DNA from 2 places in the Streptomyces sp. NPDC051567 genome. Region 2 is predicted to be linked to the other one. Evidence: riboswitches for the same ligand, from Rfam matches in the RefSeq annotation. Region 2 holds a riboswitch; the other holds the start of a gene.
The links. Region 2 has a riboswitch for glycine ahead of gcvT (glycine cleavage system aminomethyltransferase GcvT). Riboswitches for the same ligand answer to the same signal wherever they lie in the genome.

Region 1 (14,637 bases), on a different contig from region 2:
GGTGCGGACCCTGCCGGGGGTGGGGCCGGCCACCGGGGAGCACCTGCGGCGGGCCGGGATCACCACGGTGGGGGAGCTGGCCGAGGCGGGCGAGGACGAGCTGGTCCGGATGGTGGGCCGCTCGCACGGGGTCGGGCTGTACCGGATGGCGCTGGGCCTGGACGACCGGCCGGTGGTCGCGGAGCGGGACGCGAAGTCGGTGTCGGTCGAGGACACCTTCGACGTGGACCTGCACGACCGGGTGCGCATCCGTGAGGAGGTCCGCAGGCTCGCCGACCGGTGTGTGGAACGGCTGCGGGGGTCCGGTCACTCGGGGCGCACGATCGTGCTCAAGGTGCGGCGGTACGACTTCTCGACGCTGACGCGGTCCGAGACGCTGCGGGGCCCGACGGACGACCCGGCGGTGGTGCGGGAGGCGGCTGCCCGGCTGCTGGAGGCGGTGGACACCACGGGAGGCGTGCGGCTGCTGGGGGTGGGGGTGACGGGGCTGACCGACTACACGCAGGAGGACCTCTTCGCGCAGGCCGCCGCCCAGGAGCGGGAACAGGAACAGGAACAGGAACGGGAACGGGAGCGGGAGCGGGCCGCTCGGGAGCCGGTCGGGAAGGCGCCCGAAGGCAAGCGTCCGGAGGATGTCGGTGGGGTGGAGAAGACAGAGGGGGCGGAAGGGGCTGGTGCGGCCACCGGGGTGACGGATACGGGGCCGGGGCCGGGAGCGCTGCCCGGCCCCGGTGTCGCGCCGGAGGCGGCCGAGCCCGCTCCCGGGCGGCACTGGGTGCCCGGGAGCGATGTGCGGCACGCGGTGCACGGGCCCGGGTGGGTGCAGGGCAGCGGGGTCGGGCGGGTGACCGTACGGTTCGAGCGGCCCGGGGCGGAGCCGGGCCGGGTGCGGACCTTCCGGGTGGACGACCCCGAACTGGAGCCGACCGATCCGCTGCCGTTGCCGGGGGAGCGGCAGGCGGGCCCGTAGCCGCCGGGCCGGACGCCGTCGCGGGGCGGCAGGACGTCACCCCGGGCGGGGCTCAGCCTTCGTCGCCCGCCAGGCGGCCGAAGTCCCGGTCCTTCCCGGGCGGGGGCTCGGGGCGCTGGAACTCGGCCGGGGGGGTCACGTCCAGGCCGTAGTGGTGGTAGAGCTGCAACTCCTGCTCGGGGGAGAGGTGGCGGCCGACGCCGAAGTCCGGGGCGTCCTTGATGAGGGCACGTTCGAAGGGCACCCGCAGGGTGTCGTCCACCAGCTCGCTCGGCTCCAGCGGGACGAAGGCGTCCCGGCCGAACAGGCCCGTGCGGACCGCGGCCCATTCCGGGACCCCGGTGGCGTCGTCCAGGTAGACCTCGTCCACGGTTCCGATCTTGGTGCCATTGCGGTCGAACGCCTTGCGGCCGATCAGGCTGCGCGGATCGATGTCGGTCTGCACGGTCCCTCCAACTGGTCGCATTGGTCGCAACTCATCCGTATTCACTACAGAAAGGCATATCCGGAGAGGGGGCCACTCGACGGAGGCCCCGGCAACGCCGCTGGTAGGCTGGGTGACGGCTGTCGACCCTGTGCGGGAGAGTCCTCCGAGTGAGCACGACGGAGGCGCCGAAGGAGCAAATCCTCCCCGGAATCTCTCAGGCATACGTACCGCACGGACGAGGCCACTCTGGAAAGCAGGGGCGGGTACCGGGCGCGCAGCGCCGGTTCCGCTCCTCACCGACGGTGAAAGCCGGATCTCATCGGGGGCACCTCCCAGCGGTCGCTGGGCAAGATCCCCGCGAGGCCCGGTGAAACTCTCAGGTTGAGATGACAGAGGGGGAGGCCGTCCGGGTGCCCGCGCCGTGGTGCCCCTCGCAGGTCATACGACCAGGAGGCCTCCGTCATGACCGCCAACCGCATTCCGCTCTCCCAGCTGGAGCGAGGCATCCCCTTCGAGCAGCGCCACATCGGCCCGGACGCCGAGGCGCAGGCGAAGATGCTCGCCCAGGTGGGCTACGGCTCCCTGGACGAGCTGACCGCCGCCGCGGTGCCGGATGTGATCAAGACCGCCGGCGCGCTGAACCTGCCCGGGGCGCGGACCGAGGCCGAGGTCCTCGCCGAGCTCCGCTCGCTCGCCGACCGCAACCAGGTCCTCTCCTCGATGATCGGTCTCGGCTACTACGGGACCTTCACGCCGCCGGTGATCCTGCGCAACGTCATGGAGAACCCCGCCTGGTACACGGCCTACACGCCCTACCAGCCCGAGATCTCGCAGGGCCGTCTCGAAGCGCTCCTGAACTTCCAGACCGTCGTGGCGGAGCTGACCGGCCTGCCGACCTCCGGAGCCTCGCTGCTCGACGAGGGCACCGCCGCCGCCGAGGCCATGTCGCTGGCCCGGCGGGTGGGCAAGGTCAAGGGCGGCGTCTTCCTGATCGACGCCGACGCGCTGCCGCAGACCGTCGCCGTGATCGAGACCCGCGCCGAGCCGGTCGGGGTCGAGGTCGTCGTCGCCGACCTGTCCGACGGCATCCCGGCCGAGATCGCCGAGCGCGGCGTCTTCGGCGTGCTCCTCCAGTACCCGGGCGCCTCCGGCGCGGTACGGGAGATCAAGCCGGTCATCGACCAGGCCCACGGGCTCGGCGCCGTCGTCACCGTCTCCGCGGACCTGCTCGCCCTGACCCTGCTGACCTCCCCGGGCGAGCTGGGCGCGGACATCGCCGTGGGCACCACCCAGCGGTTCGGCGTCCCGATGGGCTTCGGCGGACCGCACGCCGGCTACATGGCCGTCCAGGCCAAGCACGCCCGCTCGCTGCCCGGCCGCCTCGTCGGCGTCTCCGTGGACGCGGACGGCAACAAGGCGTACCGGCTGGCCCTGCAGACCCGTGAGCAGCACATCCGCCGCGAGAAGGCCACCAGCAACATCTGTACCGCCCAGGTGCTGCTCGCCGTCATGGCCGGGATGTACGCCGTCTACCACGGCCCGGACGGCCTGCGGACGATCGCCCGGCGCACCCACCGCTACGCGGCCCTGCTCGCCGCCGGTCTGACGGCCGGCGGGGTGGAGACCGTCCACGGCGCCTTCTTCGACACGGTCACCGCCCGCGTGCCGGGCCGCGCCGCCGAGGTCGTCGCCGCGGCCCGGGAGCGGGGGGTCAACCTGTTCCGGGCCGACGCCGACCACGTCTCGGTCTCCTGCGACGAGACCACGCTGCGCGCCGATGTCGAGGCCGTCTGGGCCGCCTTCGGGGTCACCGCCGGCATCGAGGCGCTCGACGGGACCACGGCCGACGCGCTCCCCGAGGGCCTGCTGCGCTCGGATACCTACCTGACCCACCCGGTCTTCCACCAGCACCGCAGCGAGACCGCGATGCTGCGCTACCTGCGCAGGCTCGCGGACAAGGACTACGCGCTGGACCGGGGCATGATCCCGCTCGGCTCCTGCACGATGAAGCTCAACGCGACCACCGAGATGGAGCCGGTCACCTGGCCCGAGTTCGGCCAGCTGCACCCCTTCGCCCCGGCGGAGCAGGCCGAGGGGTACCTCACGCTCATCACCGAGCTGGAGGAACGTCTCTGCGAGGTCACCGGCTACGACAAGGTCTCCCTCCAGCCCAACGCCGGTTCCCAGGGCGAGCTGGCCGGACTGCTGGCCGTGCGCGCCTACCACCGCGCCAACGGTGACGCGCGGCGCACCGTCTGCCTCATCCCGTCCTCCGCGCACGGCACCAACGCCGCCAGCGCCGTGATGGCCGGCATGAAGGTCGTCGTCGTCAGGACGGCCGACGACGGCGAGGTGGACGCGGACGACCTGCACGCCAAGATCGACCAGTACCGTGACGAACTCGCGGTGCTGATGATCACCTACCCGTCCACGCACGGCGTGTTCGAGGAGCACGTCGCGGACATCTGCGCCCGGGTGCACGACGCCGGCGGCCAGGTCTACGTGGACGGCGCCAACCTCAACGCCCTGGTGGGCCTGGCCAAGCCGGGGCACTTCGGCGGCGACGTCTCGCACCTGAACCTGCACAAGACCTTCTGTATCCCGCACGGCGGCGGCGGTCCGGGCGTCGGCCCGGTCGGGGTCCGGGCGCACCTGGCCCCGTACCTGCCGAACCACCCGCTCCAGCCGTCCGCCGGTCCGGCGACGGGCGTCGGCCCGGTCTCGGCCGCCCCCTGGGGCTCGGCGGGCATCCTGCCGATCTCCTGGTCGTACGTGCGGCTCATGGGCGGCGAGGGGCTCAAGCGCGCCACCCAGGTGGCGGTGCTCGGCGCCAACTACATCGCCAAGCGGCTGGAGCCGCACTACCCGGTGCTCTACACCGGGCCGGGCAACCTGGTCGCGCACGAGTGCATCATCGACCTGCGTCCGCTGTCGAAGGCGACGGGGGTCAGCGTGGACGACATCGCCAAGCGTCTGATCGACTACGGCTTCCACGCGCCGACCATGTCCTTCCCGGTCGCCGGCACGCTGATGATCGAGCCGACGGAGTCCGAGAACCTGGCCGAGATCGACCGTTTCTGCGACGCGATGATCGCCATCCGCGGCGAGATCGAGCGGGTCGCGGGCGGTGAGTGGCCGGTGGACGACAACCCGCTGGCCAACGCCCCGCACACGGCCGCCGCGCTGGGCGGCGAGTGGAACCACCCGTACACCCGGGACGAGGCGGTCTTCCCGGCCGGGGTGACGGCCACCGAGAAGTACTGGCCGCCGGTGCGCCGGATCGACGGCGCGTTCGGCGACCGGAACCTGGTCTGCTCCTGCCCGCCGCTGGACGAGTACGAGAACTGAGCACGAGTACGAGAACTGAGCACGAGTACGAGTACGAAGCGCGCGAACCGGGCCGTACCGGCGTGAGGTCGCGCCCGGTGTGAACGCGGTGCGCGGACGGACGGCGTGAACGAGGGGCCGGTCCGGGAGATCTCCTCCCGGACCGGCCCCTCGCGCGGTGACGACAGGTCCTACGCGGCCCTCATCGCGTGTGCCGACGCGAGGGGGCGGTGCGGGGCGATGATCTGGCCGTCCGGCAGCAGCTCCCCGGTGTCCTCGAAGAGCAGGACGCCGTTGCACAGCAGGCTCCAGCCCTGTTCCGGGTGGTGGGCGACAGGGTGCGATGCCTCCCGGTCGGCGGAGTCGGCGGACGGGCAGGCTGGCTGGTGCTGGCACATGGATGCGCTCTTTCGCTGCGGAGTGGTCTGCGTGCTACGGCTCGATGCGTGGTTCATGGCCGTCCCCCTGGATCGTCCCCGCACCCGCGGGGCGCGTGGGCCTCAGTCTTCCCCCACGACAGCCGCTTCGCAGGCATTTCCCGGCAGCTGTCCTCATGGAGGGAAGACGCGTCACCCGTGCGGGCGGTTCAGACCAACTCCCCTGTCATTTCGGGTGGTTCGGTGGTGGCCCGGACGGGCTAGACCGAATGGGCCGTACGGGTCAGGCGGCGGGCGCGGCCATCGAGGGCGGTACCGGGGGTGCCGGAGGGGTCAGCCGGTGGGTCAGTACGGGCAGCAGCTCGGAGAGCAGGTGCGGCCGGTACGGGGCGATCCCGGGCGGTGCCGGGGCCAGGGGGACGAGCAGGTCCTCGGCGCCCGGCAGCCCGGAGGCGGCGTCCGCGCCCACCGCCCCGTGCAGCCAGAGGGTCAGCATGTACAGCTCCGGTACGGACAGCAGCCGGGGCTGGTAGCGCCGGCCGAGCGACTCCGCCTGGCGCAGGGCGCGTTCGGTCGCGGCGACGTAGGGGCCCTCGAAGAAGTGGGAGAAGACCCAGCCGTCCGGCGTCAGCCGGGTGTCGGCGGCGGCGACGAAGCGGTCGTCGCCACGGATCAGGAACCGCCAGCCGGTCAGCCGGGTGCGCGGCGGCCTGCCACTGGCACGCACCCGGTCCAGAACATGTACCGGAAGGGGGAGTTCCGCGGTCGCCGGGCCCTGGAGCGCGCGCAGGGCCGGAGTGTGCGCCTCATGGACGGCGGTGGGGGAGCCGAGTGCCTGAAGGACGCTGCGCAGAGCGGGCGCGGGAGCCGGAGGGACATGCAGCGGCATGGTGGGTCGCCTCTCACTTGGGAGACCTGTGGATCGGGGCAGGTACGACGGCGCTGTCGCATTCTGGGGCCGGACGAGGGCTGGGGGGCAATGGTCGCGCGCCAACTCTCTGCCTCGTTTGCGGAGTTTATACGACATGTGTTCACGCAGTGTTTCGGCTAGCCGTCCCGCCTATTGACGACAAGACGTTTACCGGTCCCGCTGCCGTGGCATTCGTGCCGATTGCGCGCAGGCATACCGCGCTGACCTCGAAGGTTACCGGACGATGGCTCGGCTGGAAAGCGTCTGTTATCCGCAACTGGCAAAGTCTGAGCTGATTTTGCGTGAGCCGACTTGCCAGGTGAATGTGCCGAAGCGCCCTTCGGCCAAACCGGCGCGCGCTCCTCGCCACTCGCGCACCGGGGGGCGTTATGGATCACCCTGCCGGGGCATCATCGACCGTGACGCGCGCCGGGGTGTCCCGGGCCAGGCCACTGGAGAAGGGACGCTTCGATGGGGGAGAAGGTCGTGGCGGGCGGATTCGACCTGTCCGATCGGCAGCGGTACCGGAAAAAGCTTCACGAGTGTCTGGAGGGATTGGAGCGACTTCTGGCAGAGAAGAGGTTCGATCGCCCGAAGAACATGATGGGGCTGGAGATCGAGTTGAATCTCGCGGGGCCCGACGGACTGCCGAGAATGGTGAACGCACAGGTTCTGGAGCGGATAGCGAGTACGGATTTCCAGACCGAACTCGGCATGTTCAACCTGGAGGTGAACGTCCTTCCGCACCGGCTCGGCGGCCGGGTGTTCGACCAGCTCGCGGAGGAACTCAGCGCCGGGCTCGGCTATGCCCACCGGCAGGCCGTCGAGGTGGACGCCGGGGTGGTGATGATCGGAATTCTGCCGACCATCTCCCGCGCCGACCTGGTGGCCGCCAACCTTTCGGCGGTGGACCGCTACTCGCTGCTGAACGAGCAGATCCTGATGATGCGCGGCGAGGACTTCACCCTCGACATCGAGGGCGTGGAGCGGCTGACCTGGACCTCCGGGTCGATCGTGCCGGAGGCCGCGTGCACCTCCGTCCAGCTGCACCTCCAGGTGACGCCCTCCCGGTTCTCCGACGTGTGGAACGCGGCGCAGGCGGTGGCCGCCGTCCAGATAGCCGTCGGCGCGAACTCGCCGTTCCTGTTCGGGCGGGAGCTGTGGCGGGAGTCGCGGCCCCCCCTCTTCCAGCAGGCCACCGACACCCGGCCGCCCGAGCTCCAGGCACAGGGGGTGAGGCCGCGGACCTGGTTCGGGGAGCGGTGGGTGGAGTCGGCGTACGAACTCTTCGCGGAGAACGTCCGCTACTTCCCCTCCCTGCTGCCGATCTGCGACGAGGAGGAACCGCTGCGGGTGCTCGCCGAGGGCGGGGTGCCGGGGTTGCAGGAACTGGTCCTGCACAACGGGACCGTCTACCGGTGGAACCGGCCGGTGTACGGGGTCGCGGACGGGGTGCCGCACCTGAGGGTGGAGAACCGGGTGCTGCCGGCCGGGCCCACCGTCGCCGACGTCGTCGCCAACGCCGCCTTCTACTACGGGCTCGTCCGCACCCTCGCCGACGAGGCGCGGCCGGTGTGGACCCGGCTGCCGTTCGCCGAGGCGGAGGCCAACTTCGACGCGGCCTGCCGGTACGGGATCGACGCGCGGCTGCGCTGGCCGCGCCGGGGGCGGGGCGGCCAGCTCGTGAGCGTGCCCGCGGTACGGCTGGTCCTGGACGAGCTGCTGCCGATGGCGGCGGCCGGGCTGGACGCCTGGGGCATCGCGCCCGCGGACCGGGACCACTACCTCGGCATCGTCGAGGAGCGCTGCCGTCGCCGGGTCAACGGCGCCACCTGGCAGGTGGACACCTACCACCGGGCGCTGGCGGCCGGGCTGGAGCGGGACGCGGCGCTGGCCGCGACGACCCGGCGGTACAGCGAACTGATGCACCGGGGCGATCCCGTGCACACCTGGCCCGTGGGCCTGGGGGAGGAGGGCGACTGAGCCCGTGACCGGGAAGGCACACACCCGCCCCCGGCGACCCGCGGTGCTCCCGTTCCCCGCCGACGAGGCAGTATGGGGTGGTCGTAACGGGATGGCGGGACGGGAGTCGGGCGTGCGGGCGGAGCCGGTACCGGTGGTCGTGGAAGGGTGCGGGGACGGACGGCGGGGTCTCCTGCGGACCGAGACGCTGCTCGTCCTGGCGCTGTCGCTGGGCGCGAGCGGCGTCTCGGCCCTCATCAGTTTCATCGGCTCGCTCACCAAGCCGGGCGGGCTCGGCCAGCAGGCCGCCACGCTCAACGGCTCGTACGCCCCCGGCCGGCCCTGGCTGGACCTGGCGTGGCAGCTGTTCGGCATCGCGAGCGCGCTCGTGCCCGTCCTGCTGGTGGCGCACCTGCTGACCCGCGAGGGCGCGCCGGGGCTGCGGGTCCTGGGCTTCGACCGCACCCGGCCCGGCGGGGACCTGGGCCGGGGGGTGCTGGTCGCGGCCGGGATCGGGAGCGCGGGGCTCGCCTTCTACCTGGTGGCGCGGGCCACCGGCTTCAACCTGACGGTGGTGCCGGAGGCGCTGCCCGACGTGTGGTGGAAGTTCCCCGTGCTCATCCTCTCCGCGGTGCAGAACTCCGTGGTGGAGGAGGTCATCGTGTTGGGCTACCTGCTGCGCCGCCTCGACGGCCTGGGCTGGTCACCGACGGCCGCGCTGGCGGCCAGCTCGCTGCTGCGCGGCTCCTACCACCTCTACCAGGGCATCGGCGGTTTCGTCGGCAACGTGGTGATGGGCGCCGTCTTCGTCCTCGCCTACCGCCGCTGGGGCCGGGTGGGACCGCTGGTCGTCGCCCACGCGCTCCTCGACGTCGTCGCCTTCGTCGGGTACGCGCTGCTCGCGGGCAAGGTGGGCTGGCTGCCGACGCCGTGACGGGCCGCCGGCCCAAGGGGGGCGGGATCAGGGGCGGGTGAGGTCAGGGGGCGGGTGAGGTCAAGGGGCGGTGAGGAGTTCCCCGTCCAGGACCGTGACCGCGTCCCCGGTCAGCAGGGTGCGGTCGCCCGCCAGGGTGACGCGGACCAGCCCCCGGCGCGCGCCGCCCTGGAGGCCGGTCAGTTCGGTGCGGCCCAGGCGCGCGGCCCAGAACGGGGCGAGCGCGGTGTGGGCGCTGCCGGTGACCGGGTCCTCGTCGATGCCGAGGGCCGGGAAGAAGCCCCGGGAGACGAAGTCGTACCCGCGGGAGGGGTCCTCGGCGGCGGCGGTGACGATCACTCCGCGCTCGGCGTAGGCGCGCAGGGCGGCGTGGTCCGGGGCCAGCTCGCGGACGGTCCGCTCGTCGGCGACCTCGACGACGAGGTCGCCGAGGTGGGGCGAGGTGTCGTGCGCCGAGCGGACCGTGACGCCGCCCAGGGCCCGGCCCACCTCGGCGGGGACATCGGCCGGGACGAGGGCGGAGGTCGGGAAGTCCAGGGTGATCGCGCCGTCCCCGGCGGCCTCGGCTGTGAGGACGCCGCAGCGGGTGGCGAAGCGGATCAGCCCCGTGGCGAGACCGGTCGCCGCCAGGACGTGGGCGGTGGCGAGCGTGGCGTGGCCGCACAGGTCGACCTCGGCGGCCGGGGTGAACCAGCGCAAAGCCCAGTCGGCGTCCCCGCCGGGCGGGAGGGGGCGGGCGAAGGCGGTCTCGGAGAGGTTGACCTCGGCCGCCACCCGCTGGAGCCAGGCGTCCGGGGGGAAGGCGCCGTCGAGGAGCAGGACTCCGGCGGGGTTGCCGTGGAAGGGGCGGTCGGTGAAGGCGTCGACGATTCGGATGCGCATGCCCCGACCGTAGGGCGGCTCCGGGGCCTGCGGCCAAGGCCAATCGGAGGTCACTGGCCTTGGACGTCCGCGAGGGTCGCCGGTCGCCGGTCACGGGCCGCGCGGATGCCGGTCGTGCGGGTGCGGTTTCGTGCCGGGCGCGTGCGGTGGAACGCGGCCCCGGCGGGCGCGCGTTCCGTACTGACGCCCGGTCAGATGTCGCGGGCCGGACAGGGTGCGGTCTCGGGTGCGTATCAACAGGTGCAAAACCCGTGACGGTACTGACGAGTCCCTGTCATGATGATCCGATGCAAGCGTCAAGGAGACCTGCCGGACTGGGGCTCGCCCTGGTCTCGGCGTTCGCGTTCGGTGGTTCCGGTGTGGCGGCGAAGCCGCTGATCGAGGCGGGTCTGGACCCGCTCCACATGGTCTGGCTCAGGGTGGCCGGGGCGGCGCTCGTGCTCTCCCCGCCGGCCTGGCGCCACCGTGGCCTGCTGCGCCGCAGGCCCGCCCTGATCGCGGGGTTCGGCCTCGTCGCCGTCGCGGGCGTACAGGCCTTCTACTTCGCCTCCCTGTCCCGGATTCCGGTCGGCGTGGCCCTGCTGCTGGAGTACCTGGGCCCGGCGCTGCTGCTCGGCTGGATCCGCTTCGTCCAGCGCAAGCCCGTGACCCGGGCCGCCGCCGCCGGGGCCGCGGTGGCCGTCGTGGGACTCGCCTGCGTGGTCGAGATTTGGTCCGGGATCGCGCTGGACCCGCTCGGGGTGCTGCTCGGTCTCGCCGCCGCCTGCTGCCAGGCGTTCTACTTCGTCTTCGCGGACCGGGGCGCCGACGGGGACGACGCGCCGGACCCGGTCGGGGTGATCGCGTACGGCATGCTCGTCGGCACCCTGGTGATGACGGTGATCGCCCGGCCCTGGGAGATGGAGTGGCGGGTGCTGGGCGGCGAGGCCGCGCTGGCCGGTACGACGGTGCCCGCGCCGGTGCTGCTCGGCTGGGTGGTGCTGATCGCGACCGTCTTCGCCTACCTGACCGGGGTGGTCTCCGTGCGCAGGCTCTCGCCGCAGGTGGCGGGCGTGGTGGCCTGCCTGGAGGCGGTCATCGCCACCGCGCTCGCCTGGGTGCTGCTCGGCGAGCACCTCTCGGGCTGGCAGATCACCGGGGGAGCCCTGGTCCTGGGCGGCGCCTTCATCGCGCAGTCCGCCCGCCCGGCCCCGCCGGCCGCCGTGGACCCGCCCGGACCGGCCCGGGAGACGGCGAACGCCTGACCGGCCACCGCCGGTTGACGCGACCGTCTCCGTGATCATGCTGATCGAGCCGGTGAGCGCGGCGGTGGTCGCCGTCCTGCTGCTCGGGAAGGGGCTGACGGGCGCCGTGGTGCTGGGCGCCGCCCTGTTGCTGACGGCGGTGGGGGCGCTGATCGTGGCGGAGGCCCGCCGCCCGGCGGGCGGACCGGTGGTGCGGTCCGCCGCCGGGGCTCAGAGCGCGGCGAGGTAGTCCGGTACCGCGGTCCCGGGGGCCAGGTCCGCGGCGGGCACGGGGGTCCCGTACGCCGGTGCGACCGGGACCACGCCCGACCAGTAGGGCAGGTCCAGGTCCTCGGGGTCGTCGTTCGGCCCGCCGGTGCGGAGCTTCGCGCAGACCTCGGTCAGGTCCAGCCGGATCACCGCCGTGGCGGCGAGTTCCCGGGCGTCGGCGGGCCGGGAGTCGGCGGAGCGGCCGGGCACGACGTGGTCGACCAGGGCGTTCAGGGCCGTACGGCACTCCGCCTCGTCGGTCACCTGGTGGGCGGTGCCGTGCACCATCACCGAGCGGTAGTTGAGCGAGTGGTGGAAGGCCGAGCGGGCCAGGACCAGCCCGTCCACATGGGTCACGGTCACGCAGACGGGCAGCCCCGGGTCGGTCCGTCCGGCGGCGAGCAGCGGGCGGGAGCCGGTGGAGCCGTGGAGGTAGAGCGCGTCCCCGACCCGGGCGAAGAGGGTGGGCAGGACCACCGGGGCGCCGTCCCGGACGAAGCCGAGGTGGCAGACGTACGCCTGGTCGAGTATCGCGTGCACCGTCGCGCGGTCGTAGCGGGCGCGCTCGCGGGAGCGGCTGGGGACGGTGCGGTCGGTGGGCGCGTAGGCGTCGGGCGCCGTCGCCCCGGCCTCCGGGGCCGTCTCGGTCGTCATGGCGGACTCCCTTGTACTAGTGCATACTTGGCTTTGTGCTAGGAGACTATCGGATCACAGGGCGCCGCGCATCGGACATCGCCGCGAGCGTCGAAGCGGGTGTGGGGACGGGCGCGCTGGCGCCGGGCGCCCCCCTGCCGCCGCTGCGGGAACTGGCCGCGGCCCTGGGCGTGAACCCCAACACGGTCGCCGCCGCCTACCGCACGCTGCGCGAACGCGGGGTCATCGAGACCGACGGGCGGCGCGGCAGCCGGGTCCGGGCCCGCCCGTCGAGCACCCCCCGGGACGCCCTGGGACCGGCGGTGCCGCAGGGCGTACGGGACCTCGCGTCGGGCAATCCGGACCTCTCGCTGCTCCCCGCGCTGGACGGGGCGCTCGCCGCGGCGGCCCGGCGGTACGGGCGGGCGCCGACCCTGTACGGGCAGGACCCGGTCGCCCCGGAGCTGGCGCGGCTGGCCCGCGCGGGCTTCGACGCGGACGGGGTCCCGGCCGGACCGGTCGCGGTGACCTCGGGCGCGCTCGACGGGATCGAGCGGGTCCTGGCCGCGCACCTGCGGCCGGGGGACGCGGTGGCGGTCGAGGACCCGGGATGGGGGAGCGTCCTGGACCTGGTCCCCGCGCTGGGCCTGCGGGTGCTGCCGGTGGCCGTGGACGACGACGGGCCGGTGGCCGGGGCGGTGGAACGGGCGCTGGCGCAGGGGGCGCGGGCCCTGCTGGTGACCTCGCGGGCGCAGAACCCGACCGGCGCCGCGGTCGGCGCGGAGCGGGCCCGGGAGCTGCGGGCGGTCCTGGCGGCCCACCCCGGGGTGCTGGTGATCGACGACGACCACGGCCACGGCATCGTCGACCTGCCGCTCTTCCCGCTGGGCGGGGTCACCCGGCACTGGGCACTGGTCCGCTCCACGGCCAAGGCGTACGGGCCGGACCTGCGGCTGGCCGTGCTCACCGGGGACACGGTGACGCTGGACCGGGTGCGCGGACGCCAGCTCCTGGGCCCGGGATGGGTGAGCCGGCTCCTCCAGTACACGGCGGTGGAGCTGTGGAGCACGGACGCGGTGGACCGGGCGGCGGTGGCGCGCTCCTACGGGGAGCGGCGCCAGGCACTGGTCGCGGCGTTGCGGGAGCGGGGGGTGCGGGCGCACGGGCGGAGCGGGATGAACGTCTGGGTGCCGGTCGCCGACGAGACGGGCGTGGTGACGAGGCTGCTGGCCGCCGGGTGGGCGGTGGCGGCCGGGGCCCGGTTCCGGGTGGAGGCGGCGGCGGGGGTGCGGGTGACGGTCTCACCGCTGGCCGTGGCGGAGGCGGCGGGGCTCGCGGACGCGATCGCCGCGGCCGTGCGGCCCGCCGGGGGCGGCCGGACCGGCTGACCCGGCGGCCCTGCCGGGCCCACGCCGTCCCGCCGTTGTCGCCGTCGCCGCCCGTCCCGGCGCCCGGCTCAGCCGGTGGTGCGGGCCGGGGTCCTGCGGGGGCCGGGCCGGGCCTGGGTGAGGGCGGCGCCCGCCAGGACGATCGCGGCGCCGACCGGGGTGTTCCAGTGGAGCTCCTCGCCGAGGGCCAGGACGCCCGCCGTGGTGGCGATGACCGGGATGAAGTAGGTGACCATCTGGGCGGTGGTCGGGCCGACCTCCGCCACCAGGCCGTACTGCATCTGCAGGGCCATGCCCGTGCCGAGCGCCCCCAGGGCGATCACCGCGAGCGTGGGCCAGAGCGGAAAGGCGGCCGGGGCCGTCGTGAACAGGGCGCTGACCAGCGTGAGCTGGAGCGTGGAGACCAGGAGCTGGGCCCCGGTCAGGGCCACCGGCGAGCCCGGGACGGAAGCCAGCGTGCGGCGTACGTAGATCCAGCCGACCGGGTAGCAGAGCGAGGCGAGCAGGGCGAGCGCGGTGCCCCGGGGGTCGATGCCCGAGAAGCCCTGCCAGGCGCCGAGGACGGTGAGGGCCCCGAGGAAACCGAGGCCCAGACCCGCGAAGCGGCGCCGGGTGGGGCGGTCCTCGGAGAGGGCGACCAGCGACAGGGCCATGCCCCACAGCGGGGAGGTGGCGTTGCAGATCCCGGCGAGGCCGGAGGGGATGGTCAGCTCCGCGTAGGCGAAGAGCGAGAAGGGGGCGGTGTTGAGCAGGACCGCCGCCACCGAGAGGTGACCCCAGGTGCGCAGCCCCCGGGGGAGCGGTTCGCGGCGGACCAGCAGCACGGTCAGGAGGGCGAGCGCGCCGAACAGGACCCGGCCCAGGGCGACCTGGAACGGCGCGTACGCCTCCGTACCCACCTTGATCAGGAGAAAGCTGAAACCCCAGACCACCGCGAGGACCGCGAAGCGGACGCGCCAGTCCAGCCGGCTGCCCCGGACGGCCGTCGTGGGCGAGGGGGCGGGGGAGGGCGGCAGGGTCGTCCGAGGGGCGGTGGGTGTGCTCATGAGGATCACTGTGCGTGCAGTGACATCGTAGGACAAGCGAGAATTCATGGACATCACGTCGTAGCATCGCTTACATGTTGAACCTGGACCGCCTGCGCACCCTCGACGCCCTCGCCCGCCACGGCTCGGTCAGCGGCGCCGCGGACGGGCTGCACGTCACCACCTCCGCCGTCTCCCAGCAGATGGCCAAGCTGGAGCGCGAGATCGGCCAGCCGCTGCTGGCCAGGAACGGGCGCGGGGTCCGGCTCACGGACGCCGGACGGCTGCTCGCCGACCACGCGGCCCGGA
Region 2 (14,637 bases):
GGTCCGGCCGGGTCCTGACGGCTGCCGTACGGGCTGCCGTACGGGCTGCCGTACGGCAGCCGGACCCTGGCCTGGCCGGACCCGTTCCGGCCGGGAGGACGGCGGACATCGGACGTCGGACGTCGGACGGCGGTCGTCCGCCGACGGGCCCCGGGGCACCCTGCGGCCCCGGCCGCGGGAAGCCCCGGTCACGCGAAGGGCCCGGTCCCTCCTCGCGGACAGGACCGGGCCCTCCGGCCGCCGCTCCCGGGCCGGACCGGGAACGGCCCGGCCCGGGAGCGGCGCTACGGTCAGAGCGTCGGGTACAGCGGGAACTTCGCGGCGAGGGCCGAGACGCGCGCCGTCAGGTCGGCGGCGTCGAAGGCGGGCTTCAGCGCGGACGCGATGATCTCCGCGACCTCGGTGAAGTCCTCGGCGCCGAAGCCGCGGGTGGCCAGCGCCGGCGTGCCGATCCGCAGGCCCGAGGTGACCATCGGGGGGCGCGGGTCGTTCGGGATCGCGTTCCGGTTGACCGTGATGCCGATCCCGTGGAGGCGGTCCTCGGCCTGCTGGCCGTCCAGCTCGGAGTCGCGCAGGTCGACCAGGACCAGGTGCACGTCCGTGCCGCCGGAGAGGACGGAGACGCCCACCTCGGTGACGTCCGGCTGGATCAGGCGCTCGGCGATGATCTTCGCGCCCTCCAGGGTGCGCACCTGGCGCTCCTTGAAGTCCTCCGATGCCGCGATCTTGAAGGAGACGGCCTTGGCCGCGATCACGTGCTCCAGCGGGCCGCCCTGCTGGCCCGGGAAGACCGCCGAGTTGATCTTCTTGGCCAGCTCCTGCGTCGACAGGATCACGCCACCGCGCGGACCGCCGAGGGTCTTGTGCGTGGTGGTGGTGACGACGTGGGCGTGCGGCACCGGGTTCGGGTGCAGCCCGGCCGCGACCAGACCGGCGAAGTGCGCCATGTCGACCATCAGGTACGCGCCGACCTCGTCCGCGATCCGGCGGAAGGCGGCGAAGTCGAGCTGGCGCGGGTAGGCGGACCAGCCGGCGACGATCAGCTGCGGCTTGGACTCCTTGGCCAGGCGCTCGACCTCGGCCATGTCGACCTGGCCGGTCCCGTCCACGTGGTACGGGACCACGTTGTAGAGCTTGCCGGAGAAGTTGATCTTCATGCCGTGGGTCAGGTGACCGCCGTGGGCCAGGTTCAGGCCCATGATCGTGTCGCCCGGCTTCAGCAGCGCGAACATCGCGGCGGCGTTGGCCTGCGCGCCCGAGTGCGGCTGGACGTTCGCGGCCTCGGCGCCGAACAGCGCCTTGACGCGGTCGATCGCGATCTGCTCGACCACGTCCACGTGCTCGCAGCCACCGTAGTAGCGGCGGCCCGGGTAGCCCTCGGCGTACTTGTTGGTCAGGACCGAGCCCTGGGCCTCCATGACGGCGACCGGAGCGAAGTTCTCCGACGCGATCATTTCCAGGGTCGACTGCTGGCGTACGAGCTCGGCGTCGACGGCGGCGGCGACGTCGGGGTCGAGCTCGTGGAGCGGGGTGTTCAGCACGGACATCAAGATCCCCTGGGGTGTCAGTTGTCGGAGTGGGTCAGCGCGGCGTACTCCTCGGCGGAGAGCAGGTCGGCCGGCTCCTCCGAGACGCGCACCTTGAACAGCCAGCCACCCGCGAACGGCGCGGTGTTCACGAGAGCGGGGTCGTCCACGACGTCCTGGTTGGCCTCGACGACCTCACCGGTGACGGGGGAGTACAGGTCGCTGACCGACTTGGTCGACTCCAGCTCGCCGCAGGTCTCGCCCGCGGTCACGGTGTCGCCCACCTCGGGGAGCTGGGCGTAGACGACGTCACCGAGCGCGTTGGCCGCGAACTCCGTGATGCCGACCGTCGAGACGCCGTCCTCGGCGACCGACAGCCACTCGTGCTCCTTGCTGTAACGCAGCTGCTGGGGGTTGCTCATGACCTGATTCTCCTGGATGCGGGGGAGTGGATACGAATGTGGTCTCGGGTGCTGAGACGGTGGCGCGACACACCCGGGCGCCGCCGCGCGGACGGCCGGGACGGCGCCGCGGGGACGCCGGTCCGGCCGCCCTGACGGCGGGGCCGGGCGCGGGGTACTACTTCTGCCGCTTGTAGAACGGCAGGGCCACGACCTCGTACGGCTCATGCGTACCGCGGATGTCGACACCGACGCCGGAGGTGCCGGGCGCGGCGTGCGCCGCGTCCACGTACGCCATCGCGATCGGCCTGCCGAGCGTCGGGGACGGGGCGCCGGAGGTGACCTCGCCGACGACCACGCCGTCCGCGACGACCGGGAACCCGGCGCGCGGGACGCGGCGGCCCTCGGCGATCAGGCCGACCAGCTTGCGCGGCGGCGCGGCGGCGGCGCGCTCGGCGGCGGCCTCCAGGGCGGCGCGGCCCACGAAGTCGCCCTCCTTCTCGAACTTCACGACCCGGCCCAGACCCGCGTCGAACGGGGTCAGCGAGGTGGTCAGCTCGTGCCCGTACAGCGGCATGCCCGCCTCCAGGCGCAGGGTGTCGCGGCAGGAGAGCCCGGCCGGGACCAGGCCCACGCCCTCGCCCGCCTTCATCAGCGCCTGCCACAGCTCCACGGCGTGCTCGGGCGCCACGAACAGCTCGAAGCCGTCCTCGCCCGTGTACCCCGTACGCGCGATCAGCGCCGGCACCCCGGCCACCGTGCCCGGCAGGCCCGCGTAGTACTTGAGCCCGTCCAGGTCGGCGTCGGTCAGCGAGGCGAGGATGCCGGGGGACTCGGGGCCCTGCACCGCGAGGAGCGCGTACGCGTCGCGGTCGTCACGGACCACGGCGTCGAAGCCGGCGGCGCGCACGGTCAGGGCGTCCAGGACCACCTGGGCGTTGGAGGCGTTGGCGACCACCATGAACTCGGTCTCGGCCAGGCGGTAGACGATCAGGTCGTCGACGATCCCGCCGTCCTCCTGGCAGATGTGCGTGTAGCGGGCCCGGCCGACGCCGACGGTCGAGATGTTGCCGACCAGCGCGTGGTCCAGGGCCTTGACGGCCTCCGGGCCGGTCAGGGTGATCTCGCCCATGTGGGACAGGTCGAAGAGACCGGCCCGGGTACGGACGGCGTTGTGCTCGTCGCGCTCGCTGCCGTACCGCAGGGGCATGTCCCAGCCCGCGAAATCGGTCATGGTCGCACCGAGGGAACGGTGCAGCGCATCGAGGGCGGTCAGACGGGGGGCAGTGCTCATGGGTGTGGCTCCCGGGTCCCAGGGCATCGACATGACATGACGAGGACGTTCCTCCCCATCTGTCATCGGAACCTGAGAGGTTCGCCGGGAGTTCCTCCGGGACTCGCGATCTTTCGATCCCGCCCGGAATTCCCGACTTGCACCTTGGGTGGAGCGCGCCTCACGGACGAAGGACGCGGCTCGCTTTTCAGATCTGCCTCATCCACGCGGTACGGGGCCTGAGAGATTCAAGGGAGGTACTTGCTCCTTCGGCGCCCGTGCACGGCCTTGCGGCGTGCCGGGACTCTCCCGCGCGGATTCAAGCGGCCGGTATGCAGTTGGTCCAGATGGCGCACATCATTGCACGCCCCGGTGGCGGGCGGGCGTGCGGGCCGGAAGATCGCACGAGCCCCGCGCGCGTCCGGCCGGAACCGGCCCCGCCGGATTACCGTCTCTTTACACTCAGTGGGCAGGGGGTCCTTGCGGCCCGGTACCGGGGGGAGACGATCACTGTGCGGAGATTCCGAGTGCTGGCGACGACGGGGACGGTGGACGGGGTTCCGGCCCAGCGGGGCCTGCCCGCCCGGGAACGGGAGACCGCCGAGCGCGGCGCCCGCGTCCGCGACCTGCGCGGCCCCGGAGCGCACGGCCCGCGGTGGCTCGGCTTCGCGGCGGGGGACATCGTCGTGGTCTCCGGCCTGCCCGGCGGCGGCAAGAGCACCCTGATCAAACGCGCCGCCCCGGGCGGCGGCATCGACTCCCAGGACGCCCGCGAACGCTGGGAGCGCCGGATGCCGGCCGCCCTGCCCTACGCCGTGTACCGCCCGCTGGTCCGCGCCGCGCACTACTGGGGGCTGTGGCGGACGCTGCGCTCCGGCGCCTCGGCGGTCGTCCACGACTGCGGGACCCAGAGCTGGGTACGGGGCCTGCTCGCCGGGGCCGCGCGGCGCCGGGGCCGGGCGCTGCACCTGCTCCTCCTGGACAGCGGCGCCGAGGAGGCGCTGGCCGGGCAGGCCGCCCGGGGCCGCCGCGTGTCGGCGTACGCCTTCGCCCGGCACCAGGGGGCGGTGGGACGGCTGCTGCGCGAGGCGGAGGCGGGCCGGCCGCCGGCGGGCTGCGCCTCGGCGGTCCTGCTCGACCGCGCCTCGGCCTCGCGGGTCGCCCGGATCGTCTTCCACTAACCTCGGGGCGACACGTGGCGCGGGATACGGGGAAGGCGGCAGGGATGCAGGGCGGCGGCTGGCCGGGCAATGAGCTGGAACAGGTACTCGGGGCGGTGGTCGGGCGGCCGGATGCCGGGGGGCGGATCCTGGAGGTGCTCGGGCGCAGCCGGGTGTGGGTGCCCCTGCCCGAGGGCGGCGGGCCCGACCGGACCTCCCTGACCCTGCCCACGATGGAGATCGGCGGGGCCGTCTACGTCCCGGTCTACACCTCCGAGGCCCAGTTCCTCGCCTGCGTGGGACCCGGCACGGACTTCGCGGTGGCCCCCTCGGACGAGTTCGCCCGCGGGCTGCCCCCACAGCTCGGCATCGCGCTGAACCCCGGCGGCGCCGTCGGCGTCCCGCTCCCCCCGCCCGCCGTCGCCGCACTGTGCCGCGCCGGGTCCACCCCGCTCGACGGGCCGGCCACCGGCGGCCGGGTCCGCCTCTACGAGCCCGACTGGCAGGACGACCCGGTGGAGTTCCTGGCCGCCGCCACCGAGGAGTTCCGCGGCCTCGGCGAGGTCGCCTCGGCCCACCGCTGCCTGGCCGGCGTCGAGGGCGGGGAACCCGAGCTGTACGTCGGCGTCCGGCTCGCGGCGTGGGTGCCCGTGGGCACCACCGGCCCGATGGACGCCCTCGGCCGCGCGCTGGCCCGCGTGACACCGCCCTGGCCGGTCCAGCTGATCCTCCTGGACGCCGTCCAGGACCCGGTCACCGACTGGATGCGCGAGCGCGTACCCCCCTTCTACCTGTCGTAAGCGCCGTGACCGGAAAGGTTCACCGGCCCGCGCCGCCCGGCAACCCGGCGGGGCGCCGCACCGGACGCCGCGGGCCCACCGGCAAACCTTTCCGGTCACGGCACCGGCGCCGCTTAAGCTGGTAGGGCTCCCGCGCCCAGGTGCGGGTGGACGACGGGCGGACGAGGAGGAGTACCGGGTGAGTGCGTCAGGCACGGCCGAGGCCGGGCAGGTCGAGCACATGCTGCGCCAGGTGGCTCCCGGGCGCTACGAGAGCTACGAGGCGCTCCTGCACGCGCTGGCCGGTGGCCGGCTGTGGATGCTGCTCTGGCAGGGCCGGCAGGGCTCCCCGGACGCCCAGTACGCCGGCATGGAGGTCGAGAACCTCGGCTACGCGCCCTGCGTCACCTCGCCCCGGGAACTGGACGCCAGCGGCTGGAACCGGGGCTACGAGGTGGTCACCGGCCGGGACGTCGCCCGCGCCCTCTACCCGGACCGCTGGGGCCTGTGGCTCAACCCGCACGCGCGGGGCGGCGGCCTCGGCGTGCCCTGGGCCGACCTGCGCCGGATCGCCACGGGCCTGGACCGGATGCCGGCCGGCCCGCTGCGGCTCTGCGAACCCGCCGTCGAACTCCCGCAGTTCTACGGACTGCTGACCCAGTACGCGCACCGCACCCCGGCCGTCCGCTCGCTGCGCCGCGCCTGGGTCCAGCCCTCGCTGGGCTCCCCGTACCTCGCGGTGGGACTCGACCTGTACGACGCCTCCGCGCCCGCGCTGGAGTCCGTACGGGAGATGATGCGGCAGTCGGTCGGCGCCGTCCCCGAGGGCGTCCCGGTCTGCACGGTCGCGCTGGCCGACGAGCACGACCCGGTGGCCATGTGGCTGCGCACCCAGACCCGCCCCTTCTACGACCGCGAGGGCCAGGCCCCGTCGTACTGAACGGCCCCGCGCCGCCCCGGCGGCCCCACCCGCCGCAGCTCCCCCGCAGACCGTCCCGCAGGCCGCACCGGACATCCGGCGCGGCCTGTTCCGCATGCGCGGGGGGAGTCCGTCCAAATAGGGTGCGGGAAAAGGCAGTTGGGCCGGATGTCCGTTCCGCGTGGAACGAGCACTGTTTCACCGCTCACCAGATCACCCGGTTCGGATAACGGAAGGCGTCGGCGCAGATCACGGTTGCGCATCACATCACCGGCAGGTCTGGCGGGTGCTCGGGAGGCCGTTGAAGACTCCCCCCACCGAAGACCGGTCCATCCCGCGAACGCCAGCTCTTCACCTGCACTTCAGGCGTGTTCGCCCCCACCGCACCAACAGCGACGCCGACAGAACCAAGCCGCCGAAGCGGCGGGCACGGGCCGGCCACCGTCGGCCGAGAGGGGTCCCCACCACGATGACGGCACCACTGCACGACACCGGCGCGGCCGAGCCCGAGGCCGTGGCCGCCCCCGCACCCCCGCAGAAGGCGATCGAGGGGCGCTCACCCTGGAAGATCGCCTGGTCCCGGCTCAAGCGCGACAAGGTCGCGCTGGCCGGTGGTGTCGTCGTGCTCCTGCTGATCCTCGTCGCGATCTTCGCGCCGCTGATCGTCAAGGCGTTCGGCCACCCGCCGGAGGAGCTGCACGAGGAGATGCTGGACCCGCTGCTCGGGCTGCCGGCCGGCAAGTGGGGCGGGATGAGCGGGGAGTTCCTGCTGGGCGTCGAGCCGGTCAACGGCCGCGACGTCTTCAGCCGGATCGTCTACGGTGCGCGCATCTCGCTGCTCGTGGCCTTCCTCTCCGCCTTCGTGGCGGTCGCCCTCGGCACCGCCCTCGGCATCGTCGCGGGCTACTTCGGCGGCTGGGTCGACGCGGCCATCAGCCGCGTCATGGACCTGCTCCTCGCCTTCCCGCAGCTGCTCTTCATCATCGCGCTGATCTCCGTCGTCCCCGGCAAACTCTGGGGCTTCGAGGGATCGGGCCTGCGGATCGCCGTGCTGGTGCTGGTCATCGGCTTCTTCGGCTGGCCGTACATCGGCCGGATCGTCCGCGGACAGACCCTGTCCCTGCGCGAGCGCGAGTACGTCGAGGCGGCGCGCAGCCTGGGCGCGGGCCGGACCTACATCCTCTTCCGCGAGCTGCTCCCGAACCTGGTGGCGCCCATCACCGTCTACTCCACGCTGATGATCCCCACCAACGTGCTGACCGAGGCCGCCCTGAGCTTCCTCGGCGTCGGCGTCAAGCCGCCCACGCCCTCCTGGGGAGAGACCCTCTCCACGGCCGTGCGGACCTACCAGGACGACCCGCTCTTCATGATCTTCCCCGGCGTGGCGATCTTCATCACCGTGCTGGCCTTCAACCTCTTCGGCGACGGCGTCCGGGACGCCCTCGACCCGAAGGGCTCCCGCTAGCCGGCCGGCCGCAGGGGTTCCGGCCACCCGCCGGGCGCCCCGGTCGCCCGGCTCCGGGAGCCGGACCACATCGGACCTACAACGGACCTACAACGGAGGGTTGCGAGCATCGTGACTACCCATCGCATGTCGAAGCGCAGGCTCGCCGCCGGCACCGCCGTCGTGCTCGCGGCCATGCTGACGGCGACCGCCTGTGGCGGCGGCGCCGAGAAGCCGGTCGACAAGGCCGGCGCCGCGGCGGGCTTCAACGCCGGCATCGGCAAGATCGCCAACGCGTCGGACAAGAAGGGCGGCGAGCTCAAGTTCGTCGGTACCCAGGACGCCGACTCGTGGGACCCGCAGCGCGGTTACTACGGCTTCATGTGGGACTTCTCCCGCTACTACGCGCGCCAGCTGGTCAGCTTCAAGGCGGCCCCCGGTGAGCAGAGCACCGAGCTGGTCCCCGACCTGGCCACCGCCAAGGCCGAGATCAGCGACGGCGGCACCACGTACAAGTACACCCTGAAGGACAACGTGACCTGGGAGGACGGCACCCCCGTCACCGCCCAGGAGGTCAAGTACGGCATCGAGCGCACCTGGGCCCAGGACGTCATCTCCGGCGGGCCGGTCTACCTGATGCAGGTCCTCGACCCGAAGAGCGAGTACCCCGGCCCCTACAAGGACACCGCCCCGGACAAGCTCGGCCTCAAGGCGATCGAGACCCCGGACGCGAAGACCATCGTCTTCAAGCTGCCCAAGCCCAACGGCGACTTCGAGCAGATGCTGGCCATGCCGGCCGCGAGCCCGGTCAAGCAGGACAAGGACACCGCGGCCAAGTACGGCCTCAAGCCCTTCTCCAACGGCCCGTACAAGATCGACTCGTACGAGCCCAACAAGGGCATGAAGCTCTCGCGCAACGAGAAGTACAAGCCCGAGTCGGACACCATCCGCAAGGCGCTCCCGGACTCCATCTCGGTCACGTTCATGGCGAACGCGGACGACATGGACAAGCGCCTGATGAACGGCGAGTTCGACCTCGACATCAACGCGACCGGCATCGGCCAGGCGGCCCGCGCCACCGCGCTGCGCGACCACAAGGGCAACCTGGACAACGGCCAGACCGGCTTCATCCGGTACGCGGTCTTCCCGCAGACGGTCGCCCCGTTCGACAACGTCGACTGCCGCAAGGCCGTCATCTACGCGGCCGACAAGAAGTCCCTCCAGACCGCCCGCGGCGGCCCGCAGGCCGGTGGCGACATCGCCCCCAACATGCTCCCGCTGGGCATCAAGGGCGCCGACGGCGCCTACGACCCGTACGGCGCGCTGAAGGACGACGGCAAGGCGAACATCGCGAAGGCCAAGGAGCACCTGGCGGCCTGTGGCAAGCCCGGCGGCTTCAAGACCACCATCGCGGTCCGCAACAACAAGCCCGTCGAGGTCGCCACGGCGGTCTCCCTGCAGAACGCCCTGCAGCAGGTCGGCATCGAGGCCCAGGTCGACCAGTTCGACGGAGCCCAGACCTCCGGCATCATAGGGTCGCCGAAGGTCGTCAAGGAGAAGGGCTACGGCATCATCATCATGGGCTGGGGCGCCGACTTCCCGACCGGACAGGGCTTCTCCCAGCCGCTGGTCGACGGCCGCTTCATCCTCCAGAGCGGTAACAACAACTTCTCCGAGCTGAACGACCCGGCGATCAACAAGCTCTTCGACGACGCCATCGCGGAGACCGACCCGGCCAAGGCCGGCGACATCTACAAGCAGATGAACCAGAAGGTCTCCGAGTCCGCGGTCTACCTGCCCTTCGTCTTCGACAAGACGATCACCTGGCGCAGCGACCGGCTGACGAACGCCTACACCTCCGACGCCTACAACGGCCGGTACGACTACGCCTCGCTCGGCGTCGTCAAGTAGCCACCCGTCCCACCCGGTCCTCTTTCTCCGTTCCAGTGTTCCAGTGCCACACCCGCTAGGCACGAAGGGCAGGTGATGGCCGCGGTTTCGGTCCGGGGGCGCGCTCCAGAAGGGGGCGCCCCCGGGCCGCGGCCAGGCCGAGCGCAGTGCTTGCATATCTCATCCGACGGGTCTTCGCCGTCATCGTCATGCTGTTGGTCATCTCGCTGGTGACCTTCGGAATCTTCTTCCTCTTCCCCAAGATGATCGGGGCGGACCCGGCGCTCTACTTCGTCGGGAAGCAGTCCGACCCCGCCGCCATCGAGGGCATCCGGCAGAAGATGGGTCTCGACGACCCGGTCCTCGTCCAGTTCGGCAAGTTCGTCGTCGGGCTGGTGGCGGGTCGTACGTACGCCAACGGCTCCGACGTCACGCAATGCGCCGCGCCCTGCTTCGGCTACTCCTTCAAGACCGAGCAGGAGGTGTGGCCGCTGCTGCTGGACTGGCTCCCGGTCACCCTCTCGCTCGCGGCGGGCGCCGTCGTGCTCTGGGTGATCGGCGGTGTCGCCACCGGCGTCATCTCCGCACTCAAGCGCGGTACGGCCCTGGACCGTTCGGCGATGGGCATCGCCCTCGCCGGCGTCTCCCTGCCGATCTACTTCACGGGCATGCTCTTCATCGCCCTCTTCTCGGACCAGCTCGGCTGGTTCGGGCGCCCCGAGGCCTCCTTCGCCGACGATCCGGGCAAGTGGTTCAACGGCATGATCCTGCCGTGGGTCTCGCTCGCCTTCCTCTACGCGGCGATGTACGCCCGCCTCACCCGCGCGACGATGCTCGAAGTCCTCAGCGAGGACTACATCCGCACCGCGCGCGCCAAGGGGCTGACGGAACCCGTCGTCATCGGCAAGCACGCCATGCGCTCGACCATGACGCCGATCCTGACCGTCCTCGGTCTGGACCTCGGCGCCCTGATGGGCGGCGCGGTGCTCACCGAGTACACCTTCTCGCTGCACGGCCTCGGCTACAACGCGGTGCGCGCGATCAGTGACCACGACCTGCCGGTCATCCTGGGCATCACCTTGATCGCCGCCTTCTTCGTCGTCGCGGCGAACCTCGTCGTGGACCTCCTGTACGCGGTGATCGACCCCCGAGTGAGGCTGTCATGACCGACCTGACCAAGTCCGGCGGAGCCGGCCCGGCGGGCGCCCTGAACCAGCCCGCCGGCGGGAAGGTCCCCGCCACCGCCTTCCTGGAGGTCCGTGACCTCAAGGTGCACTTCCCGACCGAGGACGGCCTGGTCAAGTCGGTCGACGGGCTCAGCTTCACCCTGGAGAAGGGCAAGACCCTCGGCATCGTGGGCGAGTCCGGCTCCGGAAAGTCGGTCACCTCGCTCGGCATCATGGGCCTGCACCGGGTCGGCCAGTACGGCCGCCGCAAGGCCCGGATCTCCGGCGAGATCTGGCTGGCCGGAAGGGAACTGCTCACCGCGGACGAGGACGAGGTGCGCAAGCTGCGCGGCCGGGAGATCGCGATGATCTTCCAGGACCCGCTCTCCGCGATGCACCCCTACTTCACCGTCGGCAAGCAGATCTCCGAGGCGTACCGGGTCCACAACAAGGCCGACAAGAAGGCCGCCCGCAAGCGGGCCGTCGAACTCCTCGACCGGGTCGGCATCCCCGAGCCGCACAAGCGCTTCGACAGCTACCCGCACGAGTTCTCCGGCGGCATGCGCCAGCGCGCGATGATCGCGATGGCGCTGGTCAACAACCCCGAACTGCTCATCGCGGACGAGCCGACGACCGCGCTGGACGTCACCGTCCAGGCCCAGATCCTCGACCTGATCCGGGACCTGCAGAAGGAGTTCGGCTCCGCCGTCATCATGATCACGCACGACCTCGGCGTGGTCGCCGAGATGGCCGACGAACTCCTCGTGATGTACGGCGGCCGGTGCGTGGAGCGGGGCACCGCCGAGAAGGTCTTCTACGAGCCCCGCCACCCCTACACCTGGGGCCTGCTGGGCTCGATGCCCCGCATCGACCGCGACCAGACCGAGCGCCTCATCCCGGTCAAGGGCTCCCCGCCCAGCCTCATCAACATCCCCAGCGGCTGCGCCTTCCACCCGCGCTGCCCGTACGCCGACGTGCCCAAGGACAACGTGACCCGCACGGTGCGGCCCGAACTCACGGAGGCGGACGGCGCGGAGGCACACGGCGCGGAGGCGCACGGCACGGGGACCGGCGGCAGCCGCCACTGGTCCGCCTGCCACATGTCGCAGGAGGAGCGGACCCGGATCTGGACCGAAGAGATTGCGCCGAAGCTGTGAGCGACACGCACAAGACGGATACGGCCGCCCTGCCCGGCCAGGCCACCTCCTCGCCGGAGCCGCTGCTCAAGGTCACCGGCCTGACCAAGCACTTCCCGATCCACAAGGGGCTGCTGCGGCGCCGGGCCGGCGCGGTCAAGGCCGTCGACGGCATCGACTTCGACGTCCGGCGCGGTGAGACCCTCGGCATCGTCGGCGAGTCCGGCTGCGGCAAGTCCACCATGGGCCGGCTGATCACCCGGCTGCTCGAACCGAGCAGTGGGACGATCGAGTTCGAGGGCAAGGACATCACGCACCTGGGTGTGGCGGGCATGCGCCCGCTCCGCCGCGACGTGCAGATGATCTTCCAGGACCCGTACGGCTCGCTGAACCCCAGGCACACGGTGGGCACCATCGTGAGCGCCCCGTTCAAGCTCCAGAAGGTCACCCCGGAGGGCGGGCTCAAGGCGGAGGTCCAGCGGCTGCTGTCGCTGGTCGGCCTCAACCCCGAGCACTACAACCGCTACCCGCACGAGTTCTCGGGCGGCCAGCGCCAGCGCATCGGCATCGCGCGGGCGCTGGCGCTCAAGCCGAAGCTGGTGATCGCGGACGAGCCGGTGTCGGCGCTGGACGTCTCCATCCAGGCCCAGGTGGTCAACCTGCTGGACGACCTCCAGCAGGAGCTCGGCCTCACGTACGTGATCATCGCGCACGACCTGTCGGTCATCCGGCACGTGTCGGACCGCATCGCGGTGATGTACCTCGGCAAGATCGTCGAGCTGGCCGACCGGAAGTCGCTGTACGGGGCGCCGATGCACCCGTACACCACCGCGCTGATGTCGGCCGTGCCCGTGCCGGACCCGCGCCGGCGCGGTGCGAAGAGCGGGCGCATCCTGCTCAAGGGCGACGTGCCCTCGCCGATCTCCCCGCCGAGCGGGTGCCGCTTCCACACGCGGTGCTGGAAGGCGACGCAGGTCTGCACGGTCCAGGAGCCGCCGCTCCTGTCCCTGAAACCGGGCCACCAGGTCGCCTGCCACCACCCGGAGAACGCCCCCGACCAGTCCCCGAACGACCCGCCCCTCCCCGGCGCGGCGAACGCGGTGACCGCTCTCCCGGAGTAGCAGCCGGAGCGGCCCGCCGGGAGGGGGCCCGGCCCACCGGCCGTGGCTCCGGCGGGGCGGCCTGCCGGGAGAGGCGGGGCCCCCGGTGGGGCGGCCGGGGCCGGTGGGGTGGGGCCGGGGCCGGTTCTCGGCTGCTACCGCTACCGCTACCGCCGCCGCTACCGCCGCCGCCTTCCGGCCCGCGGGGCCGGGCCCACCGCCCAGGTGCGGGCCCCGGGTCGCCGGGGCTTTCCGGCCCGCGGGGCCGGGCCCGCTGGGCTTCCCGCCCCGGCCCCGCGTGGGCCGGTGTCCCGGCCGTAGTACCCCGGGCCCGCAGGGCCGGGGCTGCCTGGCCTGGGCCGTTCGGCCCGGCCTCGGCCGGTGCCTCGCCGGTCTGCCCCTCCCCTCCCCTCCCCTCCCCTCCCCTCCCCTCCCCTCCCCTCCCCGCCCTGCTCAGGCTCGGCCCGGTCGTCGTCGGAGCCCCTGTCCTGCGTGGGCCGGGCCCCGGGCTCGCCGGGCTGCCGGGCCGGGCGGTCCAGGCTGGGCCGGGCCCGGCTGTCGCCGCTGTCTTCCGGACCGGCTCCGGTCCGACCGGCCCTGGGGCGCCGGGTTTCCCGCACGTCTGTGCCGGGGCCGCCCGCCCCAGATCCATCCGCCCCGGACGGCCCGGCTGTCCGGGGCGGAGCCGTGCCCGGCCGGGGCGTGCCGGGTGGTGGGTCCGGCCCTGGCCGCCGGGCCGGGCCCGTTGGGTCTTCCGGCCCGCCGGGCTTCCCGCCCCGGCCCAGGCCGGTCGAACCCACCCGCCCAGGTGCGGGTCCCGGCGCAGCCGGGGGTGGGGTGGGCTGGTCGCGCGGCCCGGCCTTGCCCCGTGCCGTGCCGGGCCGGTGGTCCGGCCCGGCGCGCCCCGGCGGGGTTCGGCCGTCGCCGGGGTCCGGGGGCAGGGGGCGGCCCGGTGGGTGGGGCCCGCCGCCGGGCGACCGGCACAATGGGGCGGTGCTCCACGATCTCTTCCCGCCCGGAGTCCAGCACGCCCTGGACCTCGCGGGCATCTTCGTCTTCGCCACCGCGGGCGCCCTGCTCGCCGTACGCAAGAACTTCGACGTCTTCGGCATCGCCGTCCTCGCCCTGGTCACCGCCCTCGGCGGCGGCCTCTTCCGCGACCTGGTCATCGGAGCCGTCCCGCCGGCCGCCTTCGGCGAGCTCAGCTTCTTCGTCACCCCGCTGATCGCCGCCGCGATCGTCTTCTTCCTCCACCCCGAGGTGCAGCGGATCAACCGCGCCATCAACGTCTTCGACGCGGCCGGTCTCGCGCTGTTCAGCGTGACGGGCACGACGAAGGCGTACGAGTACGGCCTCGGCCTCACCGCCTCCGCCGCGCTGGGCCTGGCCACGGCCGTCGGCGGCGGCGTCCTGCGCGACGTCCTCGTCAACGAGGTGCCCTCGCTGCTGCGCGACCGCGAGATGTACGCCGTGCCCGCCATGGTCGGCGCCTCGATGGTCGCCGTCTTCATCGGCTTCGACGTCCTCAACGCCCTCACCACCGGCCTCGCCATCGTCACCACCTTCGTCCTGCGGCTCCTCGCCATGCGCTACCACCTGCGCGCACCCCTGGCCTGGAACCGCCGCTCCGCGGTGGCCGAAGAGCCGTAGGGCGGTAGGGCCGTGACCGGGAAACAAAAGCTACCGCTCAGTAAAGTGCCGGTGTAGCGTCGTCCCATGTCACACACAGCGGCCCAGGCATCCATCGGCGACAGCGAGTTCGACCGCGACACCACCGTCTCCCCGCGCGCGGGCGAGCCCGGGGTGTACGACGCGGAGCTCTCCGCCGGCTGGACGATCATCA

Region 1: another riboswitch for glycine. It lies ahead of gcvP (aminomethyl-transferring glycine dehydrogenase); the one in region 2 lies ahead of gcvT (glycine cleavage system aminomethyltransferase GcvT).

What each region holds. Positions count from the first base shown of each region.
Region 1 is NZ_JBITDK010000010.1:9,612-24,248, forward strand. It holds gene ACIA5F_RS13860 (DNA polymerase IV) at 1-970, shown strand, start outside; gene ACIA5F_RS13865 (PRC-barrel domain-containing protein) at 1,023-1,415, opposite strand; glycine riboswitch at 1,539-1,637, shown strand; gene gcvP (aminomethyl-transferring glycine dehydrogenase) at 1,860-4,745, shown strand; gene ACIA5F_RS13875 (DUF5999 family protein) at 4,916-5,122, opposite strand; gene ACIA5F_RS13880 (hypothetical protein) at 5,385-5,990, opposite strand; gene ACIA5F_RS13885 (glutamate-cysteine ligase family protein) at 6,483-7,994, shown strand; gene ACIA5F_RS13890 (CPBP family intramembrane glutamic endopeptidase) at 8,086-8,907, shown strand; gene ACIA5F_RS13895 (PhzF family phenazine biosynthesis protein) at 8,968-9,789, opposite strand; gene ACIA5F_RS13900 (EamA family transporter) at 10,077-11,033, shown strand; partial or broken gene ACIA5F_RS13905 (hypothetical protein) at 11,053-11,262, shown strand; gene ACIA5F_RS13910 (pyridoxamine 5'-phosphate oxidase family protein) at 11,244-11,936, opposite strand; gene ACIA5F_RS13915 (aminotransferase class I/II-fold pyridoxal phosphate-dependent enzyme) at 11,972-13,303, shown strand; gene ACIA5F_RS13920 (DMT family transporter) at 13,372-14,349, opposite strand; gene ACIA5F_RS13925 (LysR substrate-binding domain-containing protein) at 14,424-14,637, shown strand, end outside.
Region 2 is NZ_JBITDK010000013.1:76,683-91,319, reverse strand. It holds gene glyA (serine hydroxymethyltransferase) at 291-1,547, opposite strand; gene gcvH (glycine cleavage system protein GcvH) at 1,565-1,948, opposite strand; gene gcvT (glycine cleavage system aminomethyltransferase GcvT) at 2,106-3,221, opposite strand; glycine riboswitch at 3,419-3,522, opposite strand; gene ACIA5F_RS16860 (AAA family ATPase) at 3,707-4,381, shown strand; gene ACIA5F_RS16855 (enhanced serine sensitivity protein SseB) at 4,426-5,160, shown strand; gene ACIA5F_RS16850 (enhanced serine sensitivity protein SseB C-terminal domain-containing protein) at 5,339-6,079, shown strand; gene ACIA5F_RS16845 (ABC transporter permease) at 6,528-7,523, shown strand; gene ACIA5F_RS16840 (ABC transporter substrate-binding protein) at 7,635-9,413, shown strand; gene ACIA5F_RS16835 (ABC transporter permease) at 9,560-10,558, shown strand; gene ACIA5F_RS16830 (ABC transporter ATP-binding protein) at 10,555-11,715, shown strand; gene ACIA5F_RS16825 (ABC transporter ATP-binding protein) at 11,712-12,815, shown strand; gene ACIA5F_RS16820 (trimeric intracellular cation channel family protein) at 13,788-14,444, shown strand; gene ACIA5F_RS16815 (thioesterase family protein) at 14,511-14,637, shown strand, end outside.